Serinibacter salmoneus: one gene and its partner. Each later gene encodes a partner of the first gene's protein in a complex. Links are inferred from orthologs where the notes say so. Each region holds a gene or a part of one and is shown on either strand. Other genes may lie near its edges. The genes, in order: tig and rpsG.

What was found.
Region 2: the proteins of tig (region 1) and rpsG are in contact, whole or in part, in a crystal structure (PDB 3GTY), measured with the Thermotoga maritima proteins. The link is inferred for Serinibacter salmoneus from one-to-one orthologs. Residues at the interface, in WP_004081061.1 of Thermotoga maritima: Glu122, Val124, Val129, Leu130, Tyr133, Glu188, Gly259, Ile262, Tyr263, Glu266, Ser270, Glu273, Gln274, Glu277, Arg308, Gln311, Ile312, Ser315, Tyr316, Glu325, Arg329, Arg336, Leu363, Phe366, Trp367, Arg373, Leu377, Arg381, Leu384, Glu387; in WP_004081843.1 of Thermotoga maritima: Lys34, Lys52, Lys55, Glu59, Arg62, Gln63, Glu66, Asn67, Lys69, Val71, Arg95, Ala109, Lys110, Lys111, Gly112, Arg113, Pro114, Glu117, Glu121, Ile124, Ala125, Tyr127, Asn128, Asn129, Thr130, Gly131, Lys135, Asp139, Arg142, Met143.

What each region holds. Positions count from the first base shown.
Region 1 is NZ_PDJD01000001.1:1,650,973-1,662,416, reverse strand. The notes cover bases 5,887-8,834. They hold tig (trigger factor), read left to right. Parts: upstream 5,887-6,530; coding sequence 6,531-8,138; downstream 8,139-8,834. Other genes in these bases: ATL40_RS07380 (hypothetical protein), read right to left, coding at 8,355-8,834; ATL40_RS07390 (cupin domain-containing protein), read left to right, coding at 5,987-6,358. In the rest of the region: ATL40_RS07430 (Fpg/Nei family DNA glycosylase), read left to right, coding at 1-466; ATL40_RS07425 (MFS transporter), read right to left, coding at 477-1,847; ATL40_RS07420 (GyrI-like domain-containing protein), read left to right, coding at 2,023-2,541; serine O-acetyltransferase EpsC, read right to left, coding at 2,576-3,145; cysK (cysteine synthase A), read right to left, coding at 3,163-4,098; ATL40_RS07405 (siderophore-interacting protein), read left to right, coding at 4,513-5,505; more of ATL40_RS07380, read right to left, coding at 8,835-9,341; tRNA dihydrouridine synthase DusB, read left to right, coding at 9,626-10,759; ATL40_RS07370 (phospho-sugar mutase), read left to right, coding at 10,856-11,444. UniProt on the Bacillus subtilis protein: Involved in protein export. Acts as a chaperone by maintaining the newly synthesized protein in an open conformation. Functions as a peptidyl-prolyl cis-trans isomerase.
Region 2 is NZ_PDJD01000001.1:565,939-577,412, forward strand. Bases 1-2,978 are described here. They hold rpsG (30S ribosomal protein S7), read left to right. Parts: upstream 1-1,243; coding sequence 1,244-1,714; downstream 1,715-2,978. Other genes in these bases: ATL40_RS02350 (DNA-directed RNA polymerase subunit beta'), read left to right, coding at 1-502; rpsL (30S ribosomal protein S12), read left to right, coding at 870-1,244; fusA (elongation factor G), read left to right, coding at 1,808-2,978. Outside these bases: more of fusA, read left to right, coding at 2,979-3,910; tuf (elongation factor Tu), read left to right, coding at 4,017-5,207; rpsJ (30S ribosomal protein S10), read left to right, coding at 5,648-5,956; rplC (50S ribosomal protein L3), read left to right, coding at 5,967-6,626; rplD (50S ribosomal protein L4), read left to right, coding at 6,628-7,272; rplW (50S ribosomal protein L23), read left to right, coding at 7,269-7,571; rplB (50S ribosomal protein L2), read left to right, coding at 7,601-8,437; rpsS (30S ribosomal protein S19), read left to right, coding at 8,453-8,734; rplV (50S ribosomal protein L22), read left to right, coding at 8,785-9,144; rpsC (30S ribosomal protein S3), read left to right, coding at 9,144-9,893; rplP (50S ribosomal protein L16), read left to right, coding at 9,897-10,316; rpmC (50S ribosomal protein L29), read left to right, coding at 10,316-10,555; rpsQ (30S ribosomal protein S17), read left to right, coding at 10,567-10,902; rplN (50S ribosomal protein L14), read left to right, coding at 10,973-11,341; rplX (50S ribosomal protein L24), read left to right, coding at 11,344-11,474.

The DNA of each region.
Region 1 (11,444 bases):
GCTCGATGACCAGGCGCGCCACGCCGTCGTGGGCCGCCTCGGTCCCGACCCGCTGCTGCCGGACGCCGATGGTGCGGGCGAGGCGGCGATGGTGGCCGCGATCCGAGGCTCGCGCACGCCCGTGGGTGTGGCGCTGATGGACCAGGCCGTGCTCGCCGGGGTGGGCAACATCTACCGGGCCGAGCTGCTCTTCCGGGCTCGCCTGCACCCGCGCCGCCCGGGGGAGGGGATCGCGGCCCGCACGCTGCGGGCCCTGTGGCGCGACGCCGTCCGGCTCATGGCCGACGGCGTGGCCACCGGCCGGATCGTCACCACCGACCCGGCCGATCGGGAGGTGGCCGAGGACTCCTGGTACGTCTACCACCGGGACGGGCGGCCGTGCCTGCGCTGCGGAACCCGAGTACAGGTGGGGGACCTGGCCTCGCGGCGGGTGTACTGGTGCCCGCGCTGCCAGCGGATGCGTTAGGGCGGATGCGTCAGTCGGCCCGCGCCGGCTCCAGCGCAGCGGCCTCCGGTCCCGGGTTGCGGATGCCCACCCAGGAGACGGCGGCGCCGATCGCGAACAGCGCGGCACACGCGAGGGCCACCGCGTGGAACCCGGCGGTGTCCAGTTGGGTGGTGATCAGGCCCACCATCGCCACCGCGACCAGTCCCGCGATGCGAGCCACGGCGTTGTTCACCGCCGAGCCGACGCCGGCGTGCTCGGGGGGCACGGCTCCCAGGATCGCGGAGGTCAGCGGTGAGACGGTCAGGGCAAGGCCCAGCCCGAACGTGACGATGCCGGGGAACAGGTCGCTCCAGTACGGCGCCTGGTCCGTGGCACGCAGCAGCAGGAGATAGCCGACGGCGCTGACGAGGGGGCCCACGGTCATGAACAGTCGGGGCCCGTAGCGCCCGGCCAGTCGGCCCACCCGGGGTGCCAGCAGGAGCAGCAGGAGGGTCGGGGGGAGGGAGGCCAGGCCCGCCTGCGTGGCGCTGTACCCGGCGGTCTCCTGCACGAACACCGTCAGGGCGAAGGAGCCGAGCGAGAGTGCCCCGTAGATCGCCAACGTGGCGAGGTTGCCCCAGGCGACGTTGCGGATCCGCAGCAGCGAGGGCGGCACCATGGGGTGGCGCGCGCGGGTCTCCCACCAGGCGAAGGCGACCAGGCAACCCACCCCGGCCGCGGCGCTGACGATCACGAGCGGGTGGGACGCGCCCAGCCGTGGCACCTCGATGAGCGCGAGCACGGTGCCCCCGAGGCCGACGGCGGCCAGGGCAGCGCCGGCAGCATCCAGGCGCGGCGCACGGGGACGTTCCTCGACGCCGAGCCCGCGCAGCAGCCAGAGCGTCACCGCGAGCGGCAGCACGTTGATCCAGAACACCGCGCGCCAGTCCTGCAGGTCCACCAGGACGCCGCCGAGGACCGGGCCCGCGATCATGGCACCGGAGGTCCACGCCGTCCAGGTGCCGATCGCGGCGGACTGCGCGACGCCGCGGAACTCCTGCACGATCAGGGCCAGGGCGGAGGGCACCAGGAGGGCGCCGGCGGCGCCCTGGGCGAGCCGTGCGGCGATGAGGAACCCCGCAGTGGGGGCGATCGCGCACGCGATGGAGGCCAGGCCGAAGGCGATGAGTCCGATCCGCATGATGCGCACGCGGCCGTAGGCGTCGGCCAGCGACCCGGAGAGCAGGATCAGCGAGCCCAGGGTCAGCAGGTAGCCGTCCACCACCCACTGCTGGGTGGTGAGCCCGCCGCCGAGATCGTCCCGGATGGCCGGGAGGGCCACGTTGACCACGGCGCCGTCCAGGAACGGCACGAAGGCGGCCAGGATCGCCACGACGATCACGCGAGTCCCCCGTGTCACGTGCGGAACCCTACGCCCATTGCCAGGCTGTCGGTCCGCGTGGGCATGATGATCCCGTCGATCGGGGGAGTGGTTGACGCAAGGGTCTTGACGGGGGCTCAGCAGCGGCCGGGTTCGGCCGGGACGCGAGCCCGGACACGCGCGTGGCGAGGGCCGGCGCAGATGGGAGCACGTGATGACCGGAGAAGAGACGCTGCCGATCCCGGCGGAGCCCCGCACGGGGACGGAGATGCTGGAACTGGGGGCGATTCCGATCGCCTCGGTGCGGCACGACGGGCAGACGACCGACGGGCTGCGGGAGCTGTACGACGCGACCCTGGGCGCGGTGGGGCAGGCGATCGCGCAGGGACTGATCACGCCGTCCGCGGCCCCGTTCGGACTGTTCCACGGTGATCCCATGGCCACCTTCGACCTGGAGATCGGGATCCCGGTCGCCGAGCGGCTGGAGGAGCCGATCGAGGTGGCGGGGGTGCGGATCTCCCCGAGCGTGATCGACCCGGGGCCGTTCGCGGCGCGTAGCCACGTCGGGTCCTATGACTCCCTGGGGCGATCGTGGATGGCCCTGGTGCAGGATGCCACCACGAGCGGCGCCGCACCGGGTGGTCGATGGCTCGAGGTGTACGTGGACGATCCGCGGGAGGCGCCAGAGGAGTCGCTGCGCACCGAGCTGTTCATGAGCATCGCCCGGCCGTGACGGGTGGTGGGGCGCGAGTCCAGCGAGCCGCCGGTCAGATCACGTACTCGATCAGCTCGCTCGGGTCCTGCAGGGCACGTCCCGGCGTGCGCGGGTAGCGGATCTGGGCGGGCACGCCGACGGCGACGGCGCCGGCGGGCACGTCCTTAACGACCACGGCGTTCGCCCCGATCTGGGCGTCGTCGCCGAGGCTGACCGGGCCCAGGACCTTCGCGCCGGCGCCCACGGTCACGCGGTCCCCGAGGGTGGGGTGCCGCTTGCCGCGGCTGGTGGAGCGCCCGCCGAGCGTGGCGCCGTGGTACAGCATGACGTCGTCACCCACCTCGGCGGTCTCACCGATGACCACGCCCATCCCGTGGTCGATGAACAACCTCCGCCCGATCGTGGCGCCCGGGTGGATCTCCACGCCCGTGACGGCGCGTGCGAACTGGGCGAGCGCGAACGCCGCGGGCCGTGCCACCGGCGATGCCGTCCACAGCCGGTGCGCCACGCGGTAGGCCCACACCGCGTGCAGGCCGGGGTAGACCAGGGCGATCTGAAGCGCGCTGCGCGCCGCCGGGTCCTGGCGGCGCGCAGCGTCGATGTCCTCGCGCAGGGTGCGCATGAGGGAGTGGAGCAATCTCAGTCCATCAGGTCGGAGTAGAGGATGGTGGAGAGGTAGCGCTCGCCGAAGGAGGGCACGATGACCACGATGGTCTTGCCCGCCATCTCCGGGCGCTTGGCGACCTGGAGGGCGGCGTCAATCGCGGCGCCGGAAGAGATGCCCACGAGCAGGCCCTCCTCGGCGGCCGCCCGGCGCGCCATGGCCACGGCGGTCTCGGCGTTCACGTCGATGACCTCGTCGTAGACCTCGGTGTCGAGGATCTCCGGCACGAAGTTGGCGCCGATGCCCTGGATCTTGTGCGGGCCGGGAGCGCCGCCGTTGAGGATCGGGGACTCCTCGGGCTCCACCGCCACGATGCGCACCTCGGGCTTGCGCTCCTTGAGCACCTGGCCCACACCCGTGATGGTGCCGCCGGTACCGATGCCCGCCACGACGACGTCGACCCCGCCGTCGGTGTCGTTCCAGATCTCCTCGGCGGTGGTGGCGCGGTGGATCGCCGGGTTCGCCTCGTTGGCGAACTGCCGTGCCAGCACGGCACCGGGGCGCTCGGCGGCGATCTCCTCCGCCTTGGAGACCGCGCCCTTCATGCCCTCGCCGGCGGGGGTGAGCACGAGCTCGGCGCCGTAGGCGCGCAGCAGCGCACGGCGCTCCTTGGACATGGACTCCGGCATGGTGAGGACCACGTTGTAGCCACGGGCCGCGCCGACCATCGCCAGGGCGATGCCGGTGTTACCGGAGGTGCCCTCCACGATCGTGCCGCCGGGCTGCAGCTCGCCGGAGGCCTCGGCGGCGTCGATGATCGAGACGCCGATGCGGTCCTTGACGGAGTTGGCGGGGTTGTAGAACTCGAGCTTGGCCAGGACGGTGGCGCCGGCGCCCTCGGTCAGGCGGTTGAGCTTGACCAGCGGGGTGTTGCCGATGAGCTGGGTGACGTCCTCATAGATGCGTGCCATGGTCGGTGATCTCCTCACGTGGTGGGTGCCGCGGTGGCGATGTGGTGCAGCAACGGGCGGGGCGCGGCTATTCCCTGCGCCGGTGCTCGGGGCGAGCGGGAGGCGTCGCTGGACGGCGCCCGCTCTATCGACAGTGGGGGAGGGGGAGGTCGTGGCGGGTGCCGGTGGGCTCCTCAGCGCACGTCCGTGCAGCCCGGGGGTCCTCGACGCCCCCCGGATCGGTGTGGCGGCTGTGCTGTGCGCGGCGCGTCACGTCTCCTCCGGTGCAGTGGTTGCAGCCTCAACCTTAGCCATGCGCGCGGCCCCTGGCGGCTGACTCGCCAGATGTCCACCATGTGGACTCCGCGCCGATGCGGATGCTGTGAGGGGCCTCACCCTTGTCCCCACCCCGGCCATCCCGGTTAAGGTAAGGCTGTGCTTACGTCCGCAGAGGTTGAGGCAAGCCGGGCTCCCGCGTACCCCGCCTACCGGCCTTTCGAGGTGCAGGTGGCGCGGGTGCTGCCGTTGAGCCCGCACTTCGTGCGTGTCACGGTCACCGGCGAGGACCTTGTGCACTTCGCGACGACGAAGCTCGACCAGCGCATCAAGGTGGTCTTCCCGGGAGCGGCCGGGCTGCCGGATATCGGCGCGCGCGAGGAGGCCACGATCCGCTCGGGGCAGTGGTACGCCCGTTGGCGAGCCATGCCGCAGGAGGAGCGCGGAGCCCTGCGCACCTACACGGTCCGCGACATCCGGCCCAGCGAACGCGAGCTCGACATCGACTTCGTGCGGCACGCTCCCGGGCCGGGCGGCGCGGAGGGGCCCGCCGGTGCCTGGCTGCGGCGCGCCGCCGTGGGGGACCCCTTGATCGTGGCGGGGCCGGATGCACGGTGCCCCGACGTGGTGGGCATCGACTGGCGACCGGGCAGCGCCCAGCACCTGCTGCTGCTCGGCGACGAGACCGCGGCGCCCGCGATCTGCTCGATCATCGAGACGCTCGAGCACGGTACGGCCCAGGCGCTGATCGAGGTCCCCAGCAGCGAGGACATCCTCTCGGTCTACCCGCGGGGCCGTTCCCGCATCTCCTGGCTGGCCCGTGACGGCGGCTGCGAGACCGCGGAGGGGCGCCGCGCCGTCGCTCCCCACGGCCTGCTGCTGCGCAACGCCGCGAAGTCCTGGCTGAACCGCCACACCACGATCGTCTCCAGCGTGATCGGCGCACCCCAAACGCTCGAGGACATCGACGTGGACTCCGAACTGCTCTGGGACTCCCCAGCCGAGGTGACCGAGGGGGACTTCTACGCCTGGGTCGCCGGCGAGGCCGCCACCGTGCGTGACCTGCGCCGGATGATGGTGGGCGCGGGTGTGAACCGCCGCAACGTCGCCTTCATGGGGTACTGGCGCGAGGGCAAGTCCGAGGCCAACTGACGCCGGCGGGCCTCTCGCCGTGTCGGGGTGACATGAACCGCCGTCGCGACCGGCTCGTGCCTCGCCGGGCGCTCCGGCTCCCAGCATCCTGTCTCCGACGCAGCGAAGGCCCGCTCGGCTGAGGCCGGCGGGCCTTTACCTGAGTCGGGGTGACAGGATTTGAACCTGCGACCCTCCGCTCCCAAAGCGGATGCGCTACCAAGCTGCGCTACACCCCGATGCGCCGATGGCGCCCGAGCAGTCTACGCCGTCGGGGCGCGGTCGGGCGGACGCGCCCGGTCAGGAGGCGGCGCCGTCGTCGGCTACACTGTTCCACGCGCTAGCGCAGCGCGGATGTAGCTCAATGGTAGAGCCTCTGCCTTCCAAGCAGATGGTGCGGGTTCGATTCCCGTCATCCGCTCCACGGGGACGAGAAGCCCCCAGCACGGCCCGGATTCCGACCTGGATCCGGGCCGTTGTCGGCTGTCGTCCGGGAGGGCACGTGGAGATCTACCTGACGCCGCGTTATGAGGTGGAGGCCTGGGGCAGCGCGGGCGTGGTGATGGACGTGATGCCCGCACTCGACCAGGGCCTGACCGTGCGCACCCGCACCCGGATCCACATCGCGCACATCGCCGCAGGGGGGACCCTCGGGGAGCATCCCGCCACGCGTCGGCAGATCTTCGCCGTCGTGCAGGGGCTTGCCCACATCGACACCGACGGCGAGGGCAAGCGGGAGCTGCCAGCCGGGTCGTTGGTGATCTGGGAACCGGGGGAGCGTCACCAGACGTGGGCGATCGAGGACGTGATCGCCGTGGTGATCGAGACCGACGCGAGCGTGGACCTGCCCGACCACTTCGAGCGTGTGGTGTGACGGCGCAGGCATGAGCCGATGTGAGCGCGACGTGAGCGCGGCGTGGTCCGTTCCGATCCTGCTGGGCGTTACGATGGCTGCAGCGTACGTGGCGCTTCGTCGCGCCCGCGATCGGTCAGCGGCATTCGTGCCCGGCTGACCAGTCCACGAACCACCGACAGAAAGTCCCGCTGTGAAGAGTGCCGTCGAGACCCTTGAGCCGACTCGCGTCAAGCTGACCGTGGAGGTGTCCTACGAGGAGCTGACGCCGAGCATCGAGCACGCCTACAAGCACATCGCTCAGGACGTGTCCGTGCCCGGTTTCCGCAAGGGCAAGGTCCCGCCCCGCATCATCGACCAGCGCATCGGCTTCGGTGCCGTGCTGGAGCACGCCGTGAACGACGCGCTGCCCGGCTTCTACCGCGAGGCCGTGAACGAGAACGAGATCGCGGTGCTCGCGCAGCCCGAGGTCGAGGTCACCCAGGTCCCCGTGGACAAGAGCGGCGACCTGATCTTCACCGCCGAGGTGGACGTGCGCCCCGAGTTCGAGCTGCCCACGCTGAGCGACCTCACCGTGACCGTGTCCTCCCTCGAGGTCTCCGACGAGGAGATCGACGAGCGCGTGGAGGTGCTGCGCCAGCGCTTCGGCACCCTGCAGGGCGTGGACCGCGCCGCCGCCGACGGTGACTTCCTCACCATCGACATGACCGCCACGATCGACGGCGAGGAGATCGACTCGGTCTCCGGCGTCTCCTACCAGATCGGTTCCGGCACCATGCTGCCCGGCCTGGACGAGGCCGTGACCGGCCTGTCCGCCGGTGAGAGTGCCACGTTCTCCTCCGAGCTCGCCGGCGGCGAGCACGCGGGCGAGAGCGCCGAGGTCTCCGTCACCGTCTCCGCGGTGAAGGAGCAGGAACTGCCCGAGCTGGACGACGACTTCGCCCAACTCGCCAGCGAGTTCGACACGCTGGAGGAGCTCCTGGCCGACCTACGCACGCAGGCCGCGAGCGGCAAGGTCAACGAGCAGGCCGTCGAGGCCCGCGACCAGCTCCTCGAGGCCCTCGAGTCCGCCGTCGAGTTCGAGGTGCCCAAGGGCGTCGTCGAGGCGGAGATCCACCGCCACCTCGAGAGCGAGAACCGCCTCGAGGACGACGAGCACCGCGAGGAGGTGCGCGGCGAGGCCACGACTGCGCTGCGCCGCCAGCTGCTGCTGGACGTGCTCGCCGAGCAGCTCTCCGTGCAGGTCTCCCAGCAGGAGCTCATCGACTTCCTGGTGCGCACCGCGCAGCAGTACAAGGTCGACCCGAACGAGTTCGTGCAGAACGCCGACAAGACCGGCCAGATCCCGGTGTTCGTGGGTGAGATCGCGCGGAACAAGTCCCTCGCGCTCGCGCTGCGTCAGGTGACCGTGGTCGACGGCGCCGGTGAGACCGTGGACCTCACGCCGTTCATCGGCTCCGACGAGCTCGACGCCGAGCGTGCCGCGCAGGCCGCCGGCGCCGCCGCCGTCCAGGCCGAGGAGCTCGCTGGCGAGACGGAGACCGTGGAGGTCGACGTCGAGACCGTCGAGACCGAGGCGGTTGCTGAGGAGGCGCCCGCCGAGGAAGCGCCTGCCGAAAAGCCGGCCGCCAAGAAGGCTCCGGCCAAGAAGCCGGCCGCGAAGAAGGCTCCGGCCAAGAAGGCGGCCGCTGCTGACGCCGCTGAGGAGCCGGCCGCTGAGGGCGCCGAGAAGCCGTCTGCGAAGAAGGCTCCGGCCAAGAAGGCGGCCGCCGAGGCTGCCGACACCGCCGCCGCCGAGTAGTCGGCCGGGCCCGCCGAGGGCCACCTGCGAGTCCGCAAGGGCCGCCGCACCGTTCAGGTGCGGCGGCCCTCGCCGCATCACCACACCGCCGCGCGTCCCAGCCCCGCCGGGTGCCTCAGCCGAGAGAGTCTCTTTCGCGCGAGAGAGTCCTGTTGGGAGACTCTCTCGCCCAAAGGAGACTCTCTCGTCGGCGGCCCGCCGGATCCAGGCGCCGATTCAGTACCGCGCCCGCCCGGGCGGCCGGAGGGCGACGCCGTCCCGATAGAGCCGCAGGAGCCGGGTGGCGAGCCCCGGAAGGTCCGAGAAGTCATCCCACCGCACCCGCAGTACCGTCCAGCCCTGCGCGGTGATCGCTTCGTGGCGCGCCATGTCTGCCTGAATCCGCCGGGTGACCTCCTGCGCGGTGAGGTTCCGGTACTTCACCGCACCGTCGAACTCGATGCCCGCTCTCCTGTCCTCCCAGCCGAGGTCCAGTTCCTTCACGCCGAGCGACGTGCGGATGCGGACCTGCGGCCGGGGAGCGGGCAGCCCCTTATCCACCGCGATCCCGCGCACGGCCGACTCCCCGGGTGACTCAGGCACACCGTCGATGGTCGCGAGCACCCGCCTGGCCTGCACCACGCCCCGGCCCCCTGCGCACGCCTCGAGGATCGTGGCTGCCCGTTCGCGGTCCGCACCGAGCCGAGCCAGCGAGTCCGCGGCGACGACTGCCTCGAGGAAGGGTGACGTTCGGGCGCAGTCGATCAGGGTGAGTTCGGGTGAGGTGACCAACACGTCGTCGTGCGCGCGGATCTCCGACTCCTGGACCGGCCCGAGGTGCCGCCTGAGCTGGGCGTCACGTCGCAACTGCGAGGAGATCGGGGTGCACTGGCGCACGTGCACCGGTAGCGCGGGCCACAGCAACCACCCGCCGAGCAGGAGCACGGCTGTCTGGTGGGAGAAGAGCACGCCGGACGGATGGGTCACCGCGATCGCGTGCGCGTGCGCGAGCACCTCGTCACTCGCGCGTCCCGAGGCGGGCGACGTCCGGCAGCGGGCGATGACTCCCCGCCGTACCTGCGTGTACTCGCCCGAGGCGAGCAGTTCACGAGTTCGCCGGATGCCGATCGTGCGGGTGCGCACCACCGGGGGCAGGTGACGTGGTGCCATGGCCGTGCCGCGGGTGGGGGCGGTAAGCGTTGCCCATGAGTCGAGGAGCTCCATGGCACACAGCGTGACTCCGGCGCGCTCGGTCCGCCGCTGACCTGTGCACACGGACTGCGGAGGGCTGTTGCGGGCCGGTTGGGGACAGCTCGCATCGTGATGCTGACGGGACATCCCGGTGGGAGAGTCTGATTCACACGAGAGAGTCCGTGAACGAGGCTCTCTCGCGCGCATCAGACTCTCTCGCCGGCTGTGGGGCCTGCTCGGCGCGCACATGAAAGAATCTCCCGGTGACTCTGTCCCTCGGCCGCTACACGCTCGGCACGCCCGTGGTGCTCGCCCCCATGGCGGGCGTCACGAACGCGCCGTTCCGGCAGTTGTGCCAGGAGGCCGCCCGCGCCGGGCTCCCCACCCCCGAGCAGGCGCCCGCCATCCACGCCACCGATGTACCCGAGGGCATCTTCGTCTCCGAGATGGTGACCTCCCGCGCCCTCGTGGAGCGCACCCCCGAGTCCATGCGGATCATCCAGGCAGCGCCGGGCGAGAAGGTCCGCAGCGTGCAGCTCTACGGCGTGGACCCCGCCACCGTGCGCGCCGCGGTGCGGATGCTGGTCTCCGAGGACCGCGCCGACCACATCGACCTGAACTTCGGGTGCCCGGTGCCCAAGGTCACCAAGCGTGGCGGGGGAGCGGTGCTGCCCTGGAAGCGGGACCTGTTCGCCGCCATCGTGCGGGGTGCCGTGCAGGAGGCGGGCGAGGTGCCCATCACCGTGAAGATGCGGATGGGGATCGACGAGGACCACCTCACCTACCTCGATGCCGCCCGCTCCGCGCGCGATGCCGGGGTCGCGTGGGTCGCGCTGCACGGCCGCACCGCTGCCGAGCACTACTCCGGAACCGCGCACTGGGACGCGATCGCCCGCCTGAAGGAGGCGATCACGGACATCCCGGTGCTCGGCAACGGCGACATCTGGTCCGCGGAGGATGCGCTGGCGATGGTGGAGCAGACCGGGTGCGACGGCGTGGTGGTCGGCCGCGGCTGCCAGGGCCGGCCGTGGCTGTTCACCGATCTGGTGGCGGGATTCGCGGGCAGTGAGGTGCGGGTGCGCCCCAGGCTGCGGGAGGTCGCCGGTGTGCTGCGCCGCCACGCGGAACTCATGGTGGACCACATGGGGGAGGAGGACCGCGCCCTGCGCGAGCTGCGCAAGCACATGGCCTGGTACCTCAAGGGCTACCCGGCGGGCGGCGACGCGCGCCGTGCCCTGGCCCTGGTGGACTCCCTGGCGGACCTGGACGCCAAGCTCGCCGACCTCGACCTGGACGCGCCCTACCCCGGGGAGGCCGCCGAGGGCAAGCGTGGCCGCGCGGGCTCCCCGAAGGTCCCACACCTGCCCGAGGGCTGGCTGGACTCCCGGGAGATCGACGGGCGCCTGGCCGCCCTGCTGGCGCAGGCCGAGCTCAGTGTCTCCGGCGGTTGACGCGCGCCGACTAGGCATCGCCGTGCCCGACGGCGTAGCCTCCCGGGGCGGCCATCTCACCGCCCGTAGCAACGACCGAACGAAGGAGTGGACGTCGTGACCGATTTGACCCCCGCCCGCGAGTGGCTGGCGCACGACCCGGACCCGAGCACCCGCGAGGAGTTGGCCGCGGTGATCGAGGCCGCCGAGCGTGGCGACGAGGCCGCGCTCGCCGATCTCGCGGACCGCTTCGCCGGGCCCCTCACCTTCGGGACCGCCGGGCTGCGCGGCCGGGTCGGCGCCGGGGAGAACCGGATGAACGTCGCCGTGGTGACCCGCGCCACCGCGGGCCTGGCCGCCTACCTGCGCGAGACCGTGGGCGAGGACGCCCGGGTGGTCGTGGGCTGCGACGCGCGCCACGGGTCGGCGGAGTTCTACGCCGCCACCCTCGAGGTGCTCTCGGGCGCGGGCCTGACCGCGCTGGCCCTGCCCCCGCGCCAACCCACCCCGGTGACCGCCTACGCGGTGCGGGCTCTCAACGCCGACGCGGGCGTGATGGTCACGGCCTCGCACAACCCGCCCGCGGACAACGGCTACAAGGTCTACCTCGGTGGCCGCGCGAGTGACGAGAACGGCAACGGCGTGCAGATCGTGCCCCCGGCGGACGCCGGCATCGCCGAGCGCATCGAGCAGGCCCCGCCCGCGG
Region 2 (11,474 bases), 1.1 Mb from region 1 along the record:
CATCGAGGTGATCGTGCGGCAGATGCTGCGGCGCGTCACCGTGCTGGAGGCGGGCGATTCCGCCCTCCTGCCGGGCGAGCTCTCCGAGCGCGGCCGGTTCGAGGACGAGAACCGTCGCGTGCTGTCCGAGGGTGGCACGCCGGCCTCCGGTCGTCCGGAGCTGATGGGGATCACCAAGGCCTCGCTGGCCACGGACTCCTGGCTCTCGGCCGCATCCTTCCAGGAGACCACCAAGGTGCTCACGGAGGCCGCGATGAGCGGCCGCAGTGACTCCCTGCTGGGCCTGAAGGAGAACGTCATCCTCGGTAAGCTCATCCCGGCCGGTACGGGTCTGGCCCGCTACCGCAACGTCTCGGTGGAGCCCACCGAGGAGGCCAAGGCCGAGCTCTACCCGGCGTTCGGGTACGACGAGATCGACTACCTGCCCATGGGTTCCGGCTCGGGTGAGGCTGTCCAGCTCGAGGAACTCGACCTCGGTCGCGGGTACGACGACTACCGCTGATCACCCACCGCGCGCAGCGCGGTGAGCACCAGCCGGTGAACACCAGCACGGCGGCCGGTCACCTCAGGGTGGCCGGCCGCCGTCGTCTCTGCCGGGTGGCGACCCGCGCCCGGGGAGAGGGCAGTTGACGCGGTCACCAGGTGCGGGTAGTGTTTCCTCCGGTGCCCGCCACGGCGGGCTTCTGTGTGCGCGTGAACGCGAGCCTGAACGGTACCCCTCGGGGCGTCGGTCGCGGTCACAGTGTGGCTCGATGTCACCGGCGCCCCGGCGAGCGGCCTGACCCTCGCGGTGCGCCCAGCGTCGAGCGCAGCGTGACACGGCGGCCCACCCCAGGGCGTATCGAATCACCACTCACGACGGAGATGTAGTGCCCACTATCCAGCAGTTGGTCCGCAAGGGCCGGTCGGCCAAGGCCGCCAAGACGAACACGCCGGCGCTGAAGGGGTCCCCCCAGCGCCGCGGTGTGTGCACCCGCGTGTACACCACCACCCCGAAGAAGCCGAACTCCGCGCTGCGCAAGGTCGCACGCGTGAAGCTCTCCTCCGGCATCGAGGTCACCGCCTACATCCCGGGTGTGGGCCACAACCTGCAGGAGCACTCGATCGTGCTCGTCCGCGGCGGTCGTGTGAAGGACCTGCCCGGTGTCCGCTACAAGATCGTGCGTGGCGCGCTCGACACCCAGGGTGTCCGCGGCCGTCAGCAGGCTCGCAGCCGCTACGGCGCCAAGAAGGAGAAGAAGTAATGCCTCGTAAGGGTCCCGCACCCAAGCGCCCCGTCGTCGTCGACCCGGTCTACGGTTCGCCCACGGTGACGCAGCTGGTCAACCGCGTGCTGCTGGACGGCAAGAAGTCCGTCGCCGAGCGCATCGTGTACGACGCCCTGGAGGGTGTCCGCGAGAAGACGCAGGGCGACCCCGCGGTCGTGCTCAAGCGCGCACTCGACAACGTCCGTCCCTCGCTCGAGGTGAAGTCCCGCCGCGTCGGTGGTACCACCTACCAGGTGCCCGTCGAGGTCCGTCCCGCCCGCGCGACCGCGCTGGCGATGCGGTGGCTCGTGGACTACTCGCGGCAGCGCCGCGAGAAGACGATGACCGAGCGTCTGATGAACGAGATCCTCGACGCCTCCAACGGCCTCGGTGCCGCTGTGAAGCGTCGCGAGGACACGCACAAGATGGCCGAGTCCAACCGGGCATTCGCGCACTACCGCTGGTGATCCGCTCGGCGGGGCATGCCCCGCCGGCCTCACCCTCCGACCGCACGCCGTGCGGTCACGTCCTTCGCTCATCACGACCAGAAGAGAGCATCTGTGGCAACCGACGTGCGTACCGACCTACGCCATGTCCGCAACATCGGCATCATGGCGCACATCGATGCGGGCAAGACCACCACGACCGAGCGGATCCTGTACTACGCAGGGGCGAACTACAAGATCGGTGAGACGCACGACGGCGCGTCGACCACCGACTGGATGGAGCAGGAGAAGGAGCGCGGCATCACGATCACCTCGGCCGCGGTGTCCTGCTTCTGGAAGCAGAACCAGATCAACATCATCGACACCCCCGGGCACGTCGACTTCACCGTCGAGGTGGAGCGTTCGCTGCGCGTGCTCGATGGTGCGGTCGCGGTGTTCGACGGCAAGGAGGGCGTGGAGCCCCAGTCGGAGACCGTGTGGCGGCAGGCCGACAAGTACGAGGTCCCGCGCATCTGCTTCGTCAACAAGATGGACAAGCTGGGCGCCGACTTCTACTTCACGGTCGACACCATCAAGACCCGTCTGAAGGCCAAGCCGCTGGTCATCCAGCTGCCGATCGGTGCCGAGAACGACTTCATCGGCATCGTGGACCTCGTGGAGATGAACGCGAAGGTCTGGCACGGCGAGACCAAGCTGGGGGAGACCTACGACACCGAGGAGATCCCCGCGGACCTGCAGGCCAAGGCCGAGGAGTACCGCGCGGAACTCATCGAGGCCGTGGCCGAGACCAGCGAGGAACTGCTCGAGAAGTACCTCGGCGGTGAGGACCTCACGATCGAGGAGATCAAGACCGGTATCCGTGAGCTCACGGTGAAGTCCGAGGCCTACCCGGTGCTGTGCGGCTCGGCGTTCAAGAACAAGGGCGTCCAGCCCATGCTCGACGCCGTGATCGACTACCTGCCCTCCCCGCTGGACGTCGACAATGTGCACGGTCACGACGTGAAGGACGAGTCGATCACCCTGACCCGTCCCGCCGACGAGACCGCGCCGTTCTCCGCGCTGGCCTTCAAGATCGCCGTCCACCCCTTCTACGGCAAGTTGACCTACGTCCGGGTGTACTCCGGCCGTGTCGAGCCGGGCGCCCAGGTGCTGAATGCCACCAAGGGCAAGAAGGAGCGCATCGGCAAGCTGTTCCAGATGCGCGCCAACAAGGAGATCCCGATCGAGGAGGCCGTGGCGGGCCACATCTACGCCTTCATCGGGCTGAAGGACGTGACCACGGGTGACACCCTGTGCGATCAGTCCGACCCGATCATCCTGGAGTCGATGACCTTCCCCGAGCCGGTCATCGAGGTCGCCATCGAGCCGAAGACGAAGGGTGACCAGGAGAAGCTCTCCGTGGCCATCCAGAAGCTGGCCGAAGAGGACCCGACCTTCCAGGTCATGCTCGACCCGGAGACCGGCCAGACCAAGATCAAGGGGATGGGCGAGCTCCACCTCGACATCCTGGTCGACCGGATGAAGCGCGAGTTCAAGGTGGACGCGAACGTGGGTAAGCCCGAGGTGGCCTACCGCGAGACCATCCGCCGCAAGGTCGAGAAGGTCGACTACACCCACAAGAAGCAGACGGGTGGCTCCGGCCAGTTCGCGAAGGTCCAGGTGACCTTCGAGCCGCTGGACACCACGGACGGCGAGATGTACGAGTTCGCCAACGCTGTGACGGGTGGCCGCGTGCCGCGTGAGTACATCCCGAGTGTGGACGCCGGAATCCAGGACGCCCTCGGTTCGGGTGTGCTGGCCGGCTACCCGATGGTGGGCGTGAAGGCGACCCTCATCGACGGTGCCTACCACGACGTCGACTCCTCGGAGATGGCGTTCAAGATCGCCGGCTCCATGGTCGTCAAGGAGGGCATCAAGCGCGCCGACCCGGTGCTGCTCGAGCCCGTCATGGCGGTCGAGGTGCGTACGCCCGAGGAGTACATGGGCGACGTCATCGGCGACCTCAACTCCCGTCGTGGCCTCATCCAGTCGATGGAGGACGCGAGTGGCGTTAAGGTGATTCGCGCACAGGTGCCGCTCTCGGAGCTGTTCGGCTACATCGGCGACCTGCGGTCCAAGACCCAGGGTCGTGCGGTGTACTCGATGCAGTTCGACAGCTACGCCGAGGTTCCTCGGAACGTCTCCGAGGAGATCATCAAGAAGACCCGGGGCGAGTAGTCCCACGGGGCGTCAGCTCCACCAACCAGATACACCGACCCGTAGGGACACCGCCTGCAGATACCCTGCACGGTGACGAACTACCCGAGTTCCAGGAGGAACGAAAGTGGCGAAGGCCAAGTTCGAGCGGACCAAGCCGCACGTCAACATCGGCACGATCGGTCACGTCGACCACGGTAAGACGACGCTGACCGCTGCCATCTCCAAGGTGCTGCACGACAAGTACCCGGAGCTGAACCCCTTCACGCCGTTCGACGAGATCGACAAGGCGCCGGAGGAGAAGCAGCGTGGTATCACGATCAACATCGCGCACGTGGAGTACCAGACGGAGGCGCGTCACTACGCCCACGTCGACGCTCCCGGCCACGCCGACTACATCAAGAACATGATCACCGGTGCCGCCCAGATGGACGGCGCGATCCTGGTGGTCGCCGCGACCGACGGTCCGATGGCCCAGACCCGTGAGCACGTGCTGCTCGCGCGTCAGGTCGGCGTGCCGTACCTGCTCGTGGCGCTGAACAAGTCCGACATGGTCGACGACGAGGAGATCCTCGAGCTCGTCGAGATGGAGGTCCGTGAGCTGCTGTCCTCGCAGGAGTTCGACGGCGACAACGCGCCGGTCGTGCGCGTCTCCGGCCTGAAGGCCCTCGAGGGTGACCCGGAGTGGGTCAAGTCCGTCGAGGAGCTCATGGACGCCGTGGACGAGAACGTCCCGGAGCCCGTGCGTGACATGGACAAGCCGTTCCTGATGCCGATCGAGGACGTCTTCACCATCACCGGCCGCGGCACCGTCGTGACCGGCAAGGTCGAGCGCGGCAAGCTGGCGATCAACTCCGAGGTCGAGATCCTGGGTCTGCGCGCCGCGCAGAAGACCACGGTCACCGGCATCGAGATGTTCCACAAGCAGATGGACGAGGCGTGGGCCGGCGAGAACTGCGGTCTGCTGCTGCGTGGCATCAAGCGCGAGGACGTCGAGCGTGGTCAGGTCGTCGTGAAGCCGGGTTCCGTGACCCCGCACACGAAGTTCGAGGGCCAGGTCTACATCCTGAAGAAGGAGGAGGGCGGCCGTCACAACCCGTTCTACTCCAACTACCGCCCGCAGTTCTACATCCGCACCACGGACGTGACCGGTGTCATCGAGCTGCCCGAGGGCACCGAGATGGTCCTGCCGGGTGACCACACCGAGATGACGGTCGAGCTCATCCAGCCCATCGCGCTGGAGGAGGGCCAGGGCTTCGCGATCCGCGAGGGTGGCCGTACCGTCGGTTCCGGCACCGTGAGCAAGATCCTGGCCTGAGCCACCCGCCCCACGGGGCAGGCACGTCAGGAGTGTGGGCCCGGCAGCGTTGCTGCCGGGCCCACACCCATGTCTGGCAGCGGCGTGCGCCTTCGCGCGCTGTGCCGCAGGTCATCCAGGCCAGGCCGCTATCCGGCTGGCGTTGTGCGGCCCGATGTGGCAGACTGTTCAGGTTGCCTCGTTGGGGCGGGGTTCGGCGTGCGCCTTGCGCGAGCCGGACCCGCGACCGGAGGCAAAACATGCCCACGGACGAATGCCGGGACATCGGGCGGAGGAATCCGCTGCCGGTCCGGGTGGATCCGCGGGTGTAGACCCCGACTCGAGCACCGACTCGTGAGCACGCGAGTGCACCGCGCGGGTGGGTCGCGAAAGCGACACGCCCGAGCGCGGGGGTCGGTCAGGTAGTTGTCAGCGGTAACGAGAGAGAGAGTCAGACAGCCATGGCGGGACAGAAGATCCGCATCCGGCTCAAGTCCTACGACCACGAGGTCATCGACAGTTCGGCGCGCAGGATCGTCGACACGGTGACTCGCGCTGGTGCGACGGTGGTGGGCCCGGTGCCGCTGCCGACGGAGAAGAACGTGTACTGCGTCATCCGTTCTCCGCACAAGTACAAGGACAGCCGCGACCACTTCGAGATGCGCACGCACAAGCGCCTCATCGACATCATTGACCCGACGCCGAAGGCCGTCGACTCGCTCATGCGACTCGACCTGCCGGCGGACGTCAACATCGAGATCAAGCTCTGAGGATCCGATCATGACTTCCACCACCAATGCACGCGCGGTCACCGCGCTGCTCGGCTCCAAGCTGGGCATGACCCAGGTCTGGGACGCCGAGGGACGCCTTGTCCCGGTCACGGTCGTCCGGGTCGGCACCAACGTCGTCTCCGCGGTCCGTTCCGCCGAGACCGACGGCTACGAGGCCGTCCAGCTCGCCTTCGGCGAGATCGACCCCCGCAAGGTGACGCAGCCCGTCAAGGGCCACTTCGCCAAGGCCGGCGTGACCCCGCGCCGCCATGTCGCCGAGATCCGCACCGCGAACGCCGCCGAGTTCACCCTCGGTCAGGAGATCACCGCCGAGGCGTTCTCCGCGGGCGACGCGGTCGACGTGACCGGCACCACCAAGGGCAAGGGCACCGCCGGTGTGATGAAGCGTCACGGCTTCTCCGGCGTCGGCGCCTCGCACGGTGCGCACCGCAACCACCGCAAGCCGGGCTCGATCGGCGGCGCTTCGACGCCCTCGCGCGTGTTCCGTGGCCTGCGGATGGCCGGCCGCATGGGCAACGCCCGCAAGACCGTTCAGAACCTGACGATCCAGGCCGTGGACGCCGAGAAGGGTCTGGTGCTCGTCGCCGGTCCCATCCCCGGCGCCAAGAACTCCCTCGTCGTCATCCGTACCGCCGTGAAGGGGGCGTGACATGACCTCCGTCAACGTCATCGACGCCGCGGGCAAGCAGGCCGGTTCGGTCGAGCTGCCCGACGAGGTGTTCGACGTCACGACCAACGTGCCGCTGATCCACCAGGTTGTGGTGGCCCAGCTCGCGGCTGCCCGTCAGGGCACGCACAAGGCCAAGACCCGCGCCGAGGTCCGTGGTGGCGGCAAGAAGCCGTACCGCCAGAAGGGCACCGGTCGTGCGCGTCAGGGTTCGACCCGCGCGCCGCAGTTCGCCGGCGGTGGCACCGTGCACGGCCCGCAGCCGCGTGACTACAGCCAGCGCACCCCGAAGAAGATGAAGGCCGCCGCCCTGCGTGGCGCCCTGTCCGACCGTGCACGCGCCGGCCGCGTGGGCGTCGTCTCCGAGCTGGCGCTCGAGAAGCCCTCCACCAAGGGCGCGCTGACCGTGCTGCGCGGCGTCACCGACGCCCGTCGCATCCTGGCCGTGGTGGGCCGTGACGAGGACCTCGCGTGGGTCAGCCTGCGCAACGTCCCCGAGATCCACCTGATCGCGCCGGACCAGCTCAACACCTACGACGTGCTCGTGAACGACGACGTCGTGTTCACCAAGGCCGCCCTCGAGGCGTTCCTCGGTGAGGCCACCACGGCGAAGGAGGACGCGAAGTGAGCGCCATCGACAAGGACCCGCGCGACGTTCTGCTCGAGCCGGTCATCACCGAGAAGAGCAACAACCTGCTCGACGTCGGCAAGTACACCTTCCTGGTGGACCCGCGAGCGAACAAGACCGAGATCAAGGTCGCCGTGGAGAAGATCTTCGGTGTGAAGGTCGCCGACGTGAACACGCTGAACCGCCCGGGCAAGTCCCGTCGGACCCGGTTCGGCATCGGTAAGCGCAAGGACACCAAGCGCGCGATCGTCACGCTGCGCGAGGGCACCATCGACATCTTCGGCGGACCGGTCGGCTGAGGCCGTCGAGGAGAGAAGGACGCACAGCAATGGCAATCCGTAAGTACAAGCCGACGACGCCGGGACGGCGGGGATCCTCCGTCGCCGACTTCGTCGAGGTCACGCGGTCGACGCCGGAGAAGTCGCTGGTCCGTCCGCTCAGCAAGAGCGGTGGCCGCAACTCCTCGGGCAAGATCACCACGCGTCACAAGGGCGGCGGGCACAAGCGCGCCTACCGTGTGATCGACTTCCGTCGTCACGACAAGGACGGCGTTCCCGCGACCGTCGCGCACATCGAGTACGACCCCAACCGCACCGCGCGCATCGCGCTGCTGCACTACGCCGACGGCGAGAAGCGCTACATCATCGCGCCGAACCGCCTGAAGCAGGGCGACCCGATCGAGCAGGGAGCCGGGGCAGACATCAAGCCCGGCAACAATCTGCCGCTGCGCAACATCCCCACCGGTACGGTCATCCACGCCGTGGAGCTGCGCCCCGGCGGGGGAGCGAAGATCGCTCGTTCGGCCGGCGCCTCCGTGCAGCTGGTCGCCAAGGACGGTCCCTACGCCCAGCTGCGGATGCCCTCGGGCGAGATCCGCAACGTGGACGCGCGTTGCCGCGCCACCGTGGGTGAGGTCGGCAACGCCGAGCAGTCCAACATCAACTGGGGCAAGGCCGGCCGCATGCGGTGGAAGGGCAAGCGCCCGACCGTGCGTGGTGTCGCCATGAACCCGGTCGACCACCCGCACGGTGGTGGTGAGGGTAAGACCTCCGGTGGTCGCCACCCGGTGAGCCCCTGGGGTCAGCCCGAGGGCCGCACCCGTCGCCCGGGCAAGCCGAGCGACAAGCTCATCGTGCGCCGTCGGCGTACCGGCAAGAAGCGCTGATAGGGAGTACGGAGAATGCCTCGCAGCCTGAAGAAGGGTCCCTTCGTGGACGACCACCTTCAGAAGAAGGTGGATGCCCAGAACGAGAAGGGCACCAAGAACGTCATCAAGACGTGGTCGCGTCGGTCCATGATCACCCCGGACTTCCTCGGCCACACCTTTGCGGTGCACGACGGTCGCAAGCACACCCCCGTGTTCGTGACCGAGTCGATGGTCGGTCACAAGCTCGGCGAGTTCGCCCCGACCCGCACCTACCGCGGACACGACAAGGATGACCGGAAGGGTCGTCGCCGCTGACCCCCGGTCAGTGAGCGATGCCTGACGGTCAGGAAACGAAGGACAGACACATGGAAGCCAAGGCGCAGGCGCGGTACGTCCGCGTCACGCCCCAGAAGGCTCGCCGCGTCGTGGACACCATCCGTGGCAAGCGGGCCGAGGAGGCCGTGGCACAGCTGGGGTTCGCACCCCAGGCCGCTGCGGTCGACGTTCGCAAGCTGGTCTCCAGCGCCATCGCGAACGCACGGGTGAAGGCGGACGCCGCGAGCGTCCGGTTCGACCCGAGCGAGCTCGTGATCGCGGAGGCCTACGTCGACGAGGGCCCGACCCTCAAGCGCATTCGGCCGCGTGCCCAGGGGCGCGCGAACCGCGTGCTCAAGCGCACCAGCCACATCACCGTGGTCGTCGCACCGAAGGAAGGGGCTCGCTGATGGGTCAGAAGGTCAACCCGCTCGGGTTCCGGCTCGGCATCACCACCGAGCACCGTTCGAAGTGGTTCGCCGACTCCTCCAAGCCGGGTCAGCGCTACCGCGACTACGTGCGTGAGGACGTCGAGATCCGCCGCCTGATGTCGGCGGGCCTCGAGCGCGCCGGTATCTCCAAGGTGCAGATCGAGCGCACGCGTGACCGCGTGCACGTGACGCTCCACACCGCGCGTCCCGGCATCGTGATCGGTCGCCGTGGCGCCGAGGCGGACCGCCTTCGTGGCGAGCTGGAGAAGCTCACGGGCAAGCAGGTCACCCTGAACATCCTCGAGGTGAAGAACCCCGAGGTGGACGCCCAGCTCGTGGCGCAGGGGATTGCCGAGCAGCTCGCGAGCCGCGTGGCGTTCCGCCGCGCGATGCGCAAGGGCATGCAGTCGGCCCTGCGCGCCGGTGCCAAGGGTGTGCGGGTGCAGTGCTCCGGTCGACTCGGCGGTGCCGAGATGAGCCGCAAGGAGTTCTACCGCGAGGGTCGTGTGCCGTTGCACACGCTGCGCGCCTACATCGACTACGGGTTCTTCGAGGCCCGCACGACCTTCGGCCGCATCGGCGTGAAGGTGTGGATCTACAAGGGTGACGAGACCGAGCGCGAGTACGCGGCCGAGCAGGCCCAGGCTCCCTCCCGTCCTCGCCGTGGTGGCCGTGGCCGCCGCGACGGCGACGCTCCCGCTCCCGCTCGCGCCGGAACGGAGGCCTGAGAGATGCTGATCCCTCGGCGGACCAAGTACCGCAAGCAGCACCACCCCCGCCGCAACGGCACCGCAACGGGCGGCACCGCCGTCTCCTTCGGTGACTACGGCATCCAGGCGGTGGAGGGCGGCTACCTGACGAACCGTCAGATCGAGGCCGCACGTATCGCGATGACCCGCCACATCAAGCGTGGTGGAAAGGTGTGGATCAACGTCTACCCCGACCGCCCGCTGACCAAGAAGCCCGCCGAGACCCGGATGGGTTCCGGTAAGGGTTCGGTCGAGTGGTGGATCGCCAACATCAAGCCCGGTCGTGTGCTCTTCGAGCTGGCCGGCGTCCCCGAGCCGCTTGCGCGCGAGGCTCTTCGTCGCGCCGAGCACAAGCTCCCGATGAAGACCCGCTTCGTGCGGCGCGAGGGTGGTGACCTGTGATGGCAGTGGGTTCGAAGGACCTGCAGACCTCCGAGCTGGACGGTTTCGACAACGACCGTCTCGCGGCGGAGCTCAAGAAGGCCAAGGACGAGCTGTTCCACCTGCGTTTCGCAGCGGCGACCCGTCAGCTGGAGAGCCACGGCCGACTCAAGGAGGTCCGTCGTGACATCGCGCGGATCTACACGATTCTGCGCGAGCGCGAGCTCGGCATCCGCACCGCTCCTGAGAGCGTGAAGTGAGCGAGGAGACCATGGCGAACGAGACTGGCGCCGCGCCCGAGGAGAACGTCGAGGCAGCCCAGGCTGCCGAGGCGCACCGCCTCGGTCACGGTGGGGACCGTAACTACCGCAAGACCCGTCAGGGCTATGTGGTGAGCGACAAGATGAACAAGACCGTGGTGGTCGAGCTGGAGGACCGGGTCAAGCACCCGCTCTACGGCAAGGTCCTGCGCCGCACCACCAAGGTCAAGGCTCATGACGAGGTCGAGGTTGCCGGTGTCGGCGACCGCGTCCTGATCATGGAGACGCGTCCGATCTCCGCCACCAAGCGGTGGCGCGTGGTCGAGGTCATCGAGAAGGCTCGCTGACCACAGGAAACTATCCGTTCGGCCAGGCTCGGTTTGCGCCGAGAACCAGCACGACGACAGGAGCAGGTGAATGATCCAGCAGGAGTCGCGACTCAAGGTCGCCGACAACACGGGGGCCAAGGAGATCTTGTGCATCCGGGTGCTCGGCGGCTCGGGACGTCGCTACGCCGGCATCGGCGACACCATCGTCGCCACCGTCAAGGATGCGATCCCCGGCGGCAACGTCAAGAAGGGTGACGTCGTCAAGGCGGTCGTCGTCCGTACCCGTAAGGAGCGCCGTCGCCCCGACGGTTCCTACATCCGTTTCGACGAGAACGCAGCCGTCATTCTCAAGTCCGACGGCGACCCCCGTGGTACGCGCATCTTCGGACCGGTCGGCCGCGAGCTGCGTGACAAGAAGTTCATGCGCATCGTGTCGCTCGCCCCGGAGGTGCTGTAGAGATGGCGAAGATCAAGAAGGGCGACCTGGTGGTCGTCATCACGGGCAACCGTGAGGACCGTGGGAAGCAGGGCCGCGTGCTCGACGTGCTCACGGACTCCGACCGCGTGATCGTGGAGGGTGTGCGTCGCGT